Regions from separate parts of the Mycobacterium sp. 050128 genome, predicted to be linked through region 2. Evidence: riboswitches for the same ligand, from Rfam matches in the RefSeq annotation. Region 2 holds a riboswitch; the other holds the start of a gene.
The links. A riboswitch is a leader RNA that binds a small molecule or an ion and turns the genes downstream of it on or off. The one in region 2 is predicted to bind cobalamin.
Positions count from the first base shown of each region.

Region 1 (3,408 bases), on a different contig from region 2:
GCTCGGCGAAGTCTCGGTCGTCCACCAGCCCGACGGCGGCGAGCCGGTCGAGCACCCGAGCACTGACGTCGCCGGGATACCCGCGTTTAGCGAGCTGGCCGGACAACTCGGCCCGCGTGCGCGACCTCGCGGTGAGCAGGCGTAGGCACAGCGCCCGCGCCTGCTCTTCGCGGGCAGGCTCAGAAATCGACGGGGGCGGGGAGGACGTCGTCATCGGTCAGCACCGCGCCAATGCCCAGCTTTTCCTTGATCTTTTTCTCGATCTCGTTCGCGATATCGGCGTTCTCCACCAGGAAGTTGCGGACATTCTCCTTGCCCTGGCCGAGCTGCTCGCCCTCGTAGGTGAACCAGGAACCGGACTTGCGGATGAAGCCCTGATCCACACCCATGTCAATCAGCGACCCCTCCCTGCTGATGCCGCGGCCGTAGAGGATGTCGAACTCGGCCTGCTTGAACGGCGGCGCCACTTTGTTTTTGACGACCTTGACCCGGGTGCGGTTACCGACCGCATCGGTGCCGTCCTTGAGTGTCTCAATCCGGCGCACATCCAAGCGCACCGACGCGTAGAACTTCAAAGCCTTTCCACCCGTGGTGGTTTCGGGGCTGCCGAACATCACCCCGATCTTCTCACGGAGCTGGTTGATGAAGATCGCGGTGGTCCCCGAATTGTTCAGTGCGCCAGTCATTTTCCGCAGCGCCTGGCTCATCAGCCGGGCCTGTAACCCGACGTGGCTGTCACCCATCTCGCCCTCGAGTTCCGCGCGCGGCACCAATGCGGCCACCGAGTCGATGACCAGAATGTCCAGGGCGCCGGAGCGGATCAGCATGTCGGCGATCTCGAGGGCCTGCTCCCCCGTGTCGGGCTGGCTGACCAGCAGGGAATCGGTGTCGACGCCGAGTTTCTTGGCGTAGTCCGGGTCCAGAGCGTGCTCGGCGTCGACGAACGCCGCGACACCCCCGGCGGCCTGAGCGTTGGCCACCGCGTGCAGGGCGACGGTCGTCTTACCCGAGGATTCCGGGCCGTAGATCTCCACGACCCGGCCGCGTGGCAGTCCGCCGATGCCCAGAGCCACGTCCAATGCGATGGATCCGGTCGGAATGACCGAGATCGGCTGACGCTGCTCGTCGCCGAGACGCATCACCGAGCCTTTGCCATAGCTCTTCTCGATCTGGGCCATCGCCAGTTCGAGAGCCTTCTCGCGGTCGGGGGCTTGCACCATGGTGCTCTCCTATAGTCGGTGTTCTTCTGACCGTTATCGGTCGGTTGGCCGTGACACTAGAGATGGCCACCGACAAGTCGTCTTCTTCGCGTGATCACCACGGTAGACGAACACCTGTTCGAATCAAGTTTGACACGCCGTAGGCGGTTGCGTGTGGCAATATCGGCTACCGACAGGGTGCCGACGGGCCTGCATGAAGAGGAAACCGGTGCGAATCCGGTGCGGTCCCGCCACTGTGATCGGGCGCATTCTTGCCCCGCGAGCCAGATACTCACCGCCGGCGCTTCCTCACTAGACGCTGGGGCGGACCTCCCCAGAGAGGCCGGATGCGCACGCATGGATATCTCCGGCGAGCTTGCCGAAATATCTTCCTACAAAGGGTTTTTCGCACTGACCGTGGGCGGCGGGGCGCCAGGTTGGCACCCGGTCCGCCAGGACTACGGCGACGGCTTTGCGGGTTTGATCGACACCACAGCCAAGCGCTACCACACGACGGACTTGCGGATCGGCGCCTCCCTGGTCCACCTCGGCCACGCCACCCGGCTGTGGTCACCGGTGCTGGCCTGCGCGTTGGCCCACGGCGTCGTCCCGGACCTGCAACACCTGCAACGTGCCGACGACGGGGCGCAGCTGCGCCTACCCGAGCCCATCGGAGAGCCGGTCGAGGACATCGCGGCCGAGTCGTATCGCCTGGTGGTGCAACAGCATATGCAGCCGTTCGCGGCCGGCTTGCGGGTCACACTGGCGCCCGCCCTGCTGGCGGGCAACATCGCGTCCGCGCTCGTCGGCGCGTCACGGGCGCTGCTCGCGGCCCGACCGGACCTGCGTGCGCGGATCGTCGAGATCACCGCATCCCTGCTGGACACCGGCGTGCTGTCCGGATCCGGCGCCATCACCGGCTCACACCTGGGCTTCACGCGCGACAGCTGCTGCCTGTTCTATCGCCTGCCCGGGCGATCGGTGTGCGGTGACTGCGTGTTTCCCCAGGCACCGCGCTCGACCCGGCGTTGAGTGTGCCTCCCGGGCGTTGAGTGTGCCTCCCAGGCGGCGAGTGCGGGGGTAAGGCGCTCGAGGTGCGCACTCAACGGAGAGCCGGTGAGCTAAGAGCTCACCACTGTTCGCGCGGCACGTCGAAGTCGACGCACAACGCCCGCCAGACGTCGCGGGGTTCGATGCCGTCCTCGATCGCCTGCGCGGCGGTCCGGCCGCCGAAACCCGGCAGCACGTGATCTACCAGTACCGATGCGCCGTAGGCGGCGCCGAATCGCAGCACTACGCGCTCGTTGAACTCCGTCAGCCGCACGCCAGCCAACATACCGAGCCCGGCTATTTCGCGAGCGCCAGCGCTTGGTGGCAAACCCGAACCGGGTCGGCGACGCGATGGATGCCGGAGGCGGCGGTGCGCGCAGCCTCCCGGTAGCCCGGCGTCGACAACACGTCGTTGACCGCCTCCACCAGCGCATCGGCGGTCAGCGGCCGAATCAGCCGCGCGCTCCCCTGTCGCCGCACCCGGTTGGCGATCTCCCACTGATCCCCGCCGCCGGGAACCACCACCAGCGGCACCCCGGCCAGTAGCGTCTTGGCCACCATGCCATGGCCGCCGCCGCAGATCACCAGGTCGGCATGCGAGAGCAGCTCGTCCTGTCGACCCAGCCCGACGACCGCCCACGGCGGCACCGCCAGATCCGGTCCGTCCAGCCGCGACACCAGCAGGCGCGAGCCCGCCGGCAACGTCTCGCCCGGCGTCAGGCACCCCAGCGCGACTTCGGCCAGACCCTCGGTCCCGATCAAGGCGGTCGACGGCGCGATGACGATCACCGGCCCGGAGTCGGCCGGGACCTCGAGGATGCGATCGGTCGGCTCGAAGTGCAGCGGCCCGACGACGACGGCCTCGGCCGGCCAGTCCGGGCGGGACACCTCCAGTGCGGGCAGCGTGGCGATCAGTCGTCGCAGCGGCCCGGGATCGCGCGCCGGCAGGCCGATCTCGGCCCGGGAGATCTCGCGCTGCTGCAGACCCGCGCGCACCGACCGTGCCGTCAGCGCCCGCATCGTGGCGTCGCGCAGCCGGCCGCGAACGCCGGTACCCGGCGCCAGCCCGCTGCCGATCGGCGGCAATCCTTTGGACGGCAGGTACAGCGGGTGCGGGTTCAGCTCGATCCACGGGATCCCGAGCAGCTCGGCGGCCATC
Region 1 covers NZ_JAZGLW010000004.1:235,498-238,905, reverse strand. Annotated here, with positions in the region: gene recX (recombination regulator RecX) at 1-214, opposite strand, end outside; gene recA (recombinase RecA) at 180-1,220, opposite strand; cobalamin riboswitch at 1,388-1,513, shown strand; gene SKC41_RS24520 ((2Fe-2S)-binding protein) at 1,557-2,231, shown strand; gene SKC41_RS24515 (DUF3046 domain-containing protein) at 2,329-2,523, opposite strand; gene SKC41_RS24510 (glycosyltransferase) at 2,547-3,408, opposite strand, start outside.
Region 1: it holds a riboswitch for cobalamin, as region 2 does, so the genes downstream of both, SKC41_RS24520 ((2Fe-2S)-binding protein) here and metE (5-methyltetrahydropteroyltriglutamate--homocysteine S-methyltransferase) in region 2, are expected to answer to the same signal.

Region 2 (3,408 bases):
TGCACCAGCACGTCGAGGCCGAGCTGCTCCTGCAGCTTGATGACGTCGGAAATCTCCTGTTTCATCCGCCTGTCGTACTCGGCCTCGTCGATCTCGCCGGCGACCAGCGCCGCGCGGGCCTTGCGGATCACGACGGTCTGCGGAAACGACCCGATTGTCGTGGTCGGCAGCGGCGGCAGGTGCAGCCGCGCCTCCTGGCTGGTCCGCCGTTGTGCCGCGTCACCTCGGTGCGTACCGGTGGCGACGATCTCGTCGATCCGAGATCGGAGCTGATCGTTGTGCAGCCGCGGATCCTTTTTGCGGGAGGCCACCGCGGCGTTGGAGGCGGCGATCTCTTGGGCGACCGCGTCGCGGCCCTCGTGCAGCGCCCGGGACAGCGTCACCACCTCGGCCACCTTCTCCTGCCCGAACGCCAGCCAACTGCGCAGCGCGTCGTCCAGGCCGGTCTCGGGCTCCAGCGAGTACGGCACGTGCAGGGTGGAGCAGGACGTCGAGACCGCTACGTGGGCCGCCGAACCCAGCAGCGTCGTCAGCTTGCCCAGCGCCGCCTCGAGATCGGTGCGCCAAATGTTGCGCCCGTCAACGACACCGGCCACCAGGATCTTGTTCGCGAGCTCGGGCGCTCCAACGATCGAGGCTGTCGCCTCGCGGGCGCCGTAAACCAGGTCGACGCCGATCGCCTCGACGGGCGTGCGGGCCAGCGCCCTCAGCGAGTCGCCGGGGTCACCGAAGTAGGTCGCGACGTAGATCGCGGGCCGGTTGCTCACCTTGCCCAGCGCGGAGTAGACCGCCTCGGCCAGTGCGGGCGCGTCGGGGGAGATGTCGGTAACGAGCGCGGGCTCGTCGATCTGTACCCACTCGGCGCCGTTGTCGGCGAGCAGGCTCAGCAGCTCGGCGTAGATTCCCACCAGTTCCTGCAGCCGCTCGATCGGCGCGCCGCCACCGTTAACGCCCTTGCTCAGCAGCAGGAAGGTGATCGGACCGATGACGACCGGGCGCGCTGGAATCCCTTGCTCGAGCGCCTCTTTCAGCTCGGAGAGCGCCTTGTTCGCGTTCAGTGTGAACTTCGTCGCGGGCTCGATCTCGGGAACGATGTAGTGGTAGTTGGTGTCGAACCACTTGGTCATCTCCAGCGGCGCGACATCGGCGTTGCCGCGCGCGGCGGCGAAGTAGCGATCCAGGTCGTCGGAAACCTGTGCGGCCCGGGCCGGCAACGCGCCCAGCATGACCGCGGTGTCGAGTACCTGGTCGTAGTACGAGAAGGTGTTCACCGGCACCGAGTCCAGGCCGGCGTCGGCCAGGCTCGTCCAGGTGTCGCGGCGCAGGGTGGCGGCGAGCTTTTCGAGTTCGGCCCGGCTGGTCCGGCCTTTCCAGTAGCCCTCGGTCGCGCGCTTGAGTTCGCGTTTCGGGCCGATGCGCGGAGAGCCGACGACAGTTGCGGTGAATGGTTGGGAGGTCACGATATTCGTCCTTCAATCGGCGTGGTGGTCACCGCCGGCGGACGTGCAGCCGATCCTGCCGCGGTGAGCACCCATTTCTTGCAGGTACTTACCGCCAACGGCTGCAGCCAAACGCCCATTCCACGAGGCGATGAGCCGCCGGGCACGGGTGCGCCCGGCACAACTGGCAGGTCTCCGGACTCGCAGGCGCGCACCGGGTGGTGCTCCTAGTGGCCGTCGCTTCCCAGTCTTGCGACCAGTGCCTATTGACGGCGTTCGTTCCTGCATACCGTTGCGGGACAGTCCCGGATTCCCACCGGGTTCCCTCTCACGAAGCGTTACTAACGTTGCCTCGCTCGATGCCCGCGCCGCGGTTGCGGCGCAAGCAGACCAGCTGCGTGACGCAGTCTAATCAGCCCGCCAGGGCTTCTGGGATCGGGATGTCGCCGTTGTTGAATTCGATGGTCCGCCGGATGCTCGAGTCGTCCGCCAGCGCGGCGGCCACCACGAGTGCGACGTCAGCGCGGGATACCTCTTTGCCCGCGCCGATGACGATCTTGCCGGTCGGCGGTTCCAGCGTGAGCCGGCCGGGCCCGAGCACCGTCCAGTCCAGTGCGCTGGCTCGCAGATGGGCGTCCGCGGCAGCCTTGGCCTCCGCGTAAGCGAAGAACGGATCGTCTTGCGGCACACCATGGTCCGGACCCGCACCGAAGTAGGACACCATCACGAACCGCTTGACGCCCGCCTGGGCGGCGGCATCGATCACCCGGATCGCGGCGTCCCGGTCGACGGCATAGGTGCGGGCCGGATTGCCGCCGCCCGCGCCGGCCGAGAAGACGACCGCGTCGTGTCCGGGCAGCAGCTCGGCCAGTGCGTTGGTGTCGAGCTGCTCGATGTCGGCAACCACCGGTTCGGCGCCGGTGGCGGCGACATCGTCGGAGTGGTCGGGATTGCGGAAGACGGAGGTCACTCGCTCGCCTCGTTCGCTCAGGATGCGAGCCAGCTGCAGTGCCACCTTGCCGTGTCCGCCGAAGACGATGACTCGTGCCATGCCATCGACGGTACCGACGCCGGGTCCGATGGTGGCGACCCGACTTCGCCCGGCTACGCCGCGCTCGCGATCACCCCTAGAGCTTGATCTTGCCCATGATGATGTCCATGATCGGCTTGCCCGGCGCATAGGCACCGGTTATCGAGGCCATCGTGTGTCCGGAGTCCACCAGCACGGTGATGCCGCTGACGCCGCAGGCGGCCTCGCTGTTGAGGAACGCCATCACGTCGCCCATCTGCTCCGGGGTGTGCACCTTGGAGCCGGTCTCGTCGCGGTAGTCCTGGGCGAAGGACAGCCACAGGTCCGCGTTGGCCTGGGCCAGCGGGGTGTCGGTCGGCCCGGGGCAGATCGCGTTGATGCGAATGCCCTTCTTCGCCAGCGGGTAGCCCTGGGTGGCCACGTAGGTGTTGATCACCTTCTTGCTGGTCCCGTAGTGGTTGATTCCGTCGGCCTCGTGCGCCTGACACCACGCCTCGGCCGCCGCGAAGTCCGGCGTCTCGAGGAATTCCAGCATCAGGTCCAGGTCGTTCTCCCAGCCCATGCCGGCGACCGAGGAGATGAAGCAGATGGCCGAGCCGTTGGGAAGCTGGTTGCGCTCCAACAGGCGGTCGATCAGATGGCGGTGGCCGATGAAGTTGATCTTCATCAGGTCGATCGTGCCGTCGGCGACGCCGGCCGCGGAGAACACCGCGTGGATGGGACCGGTGATCTGGTCGAGAGCGGAGTCAATCGAGACGGGATCGCGCAGGTCGACCTGTACCGCCTGGGCAACGTCGTAATCCACGGGCGCGTAGTCCAGCACGATGACTTCGGCACCAAGCTCGGCCGCCGATTTGGCCGCTGCGGCGCCCATGCCAGTCGCACCACCGACAACGAGCGCGCGTTTGCCGTCGTAGCGCAACCGATCGACAATGGTCA
Region 2 covers NZ_JAZGLW010000001.1:2,836,685-2,840,092, forward strand. Annotated here, with positions in the region: gene metE (5-methyltetrahydropteroyltriglutamate--homocysteine S-methyltransferase) at 1-1,460, opposite strand, end outside; cobalamin riboswitch at 1,609-1,800, opposite strand; gene SKC41_RS13760 (SDR family oxidoreductase) at 1,852-2,490, opposite strand; gene SKC41_RS13765 (SDR family oxidoreductase) at 2,567-3,408, opposite strand, start outside.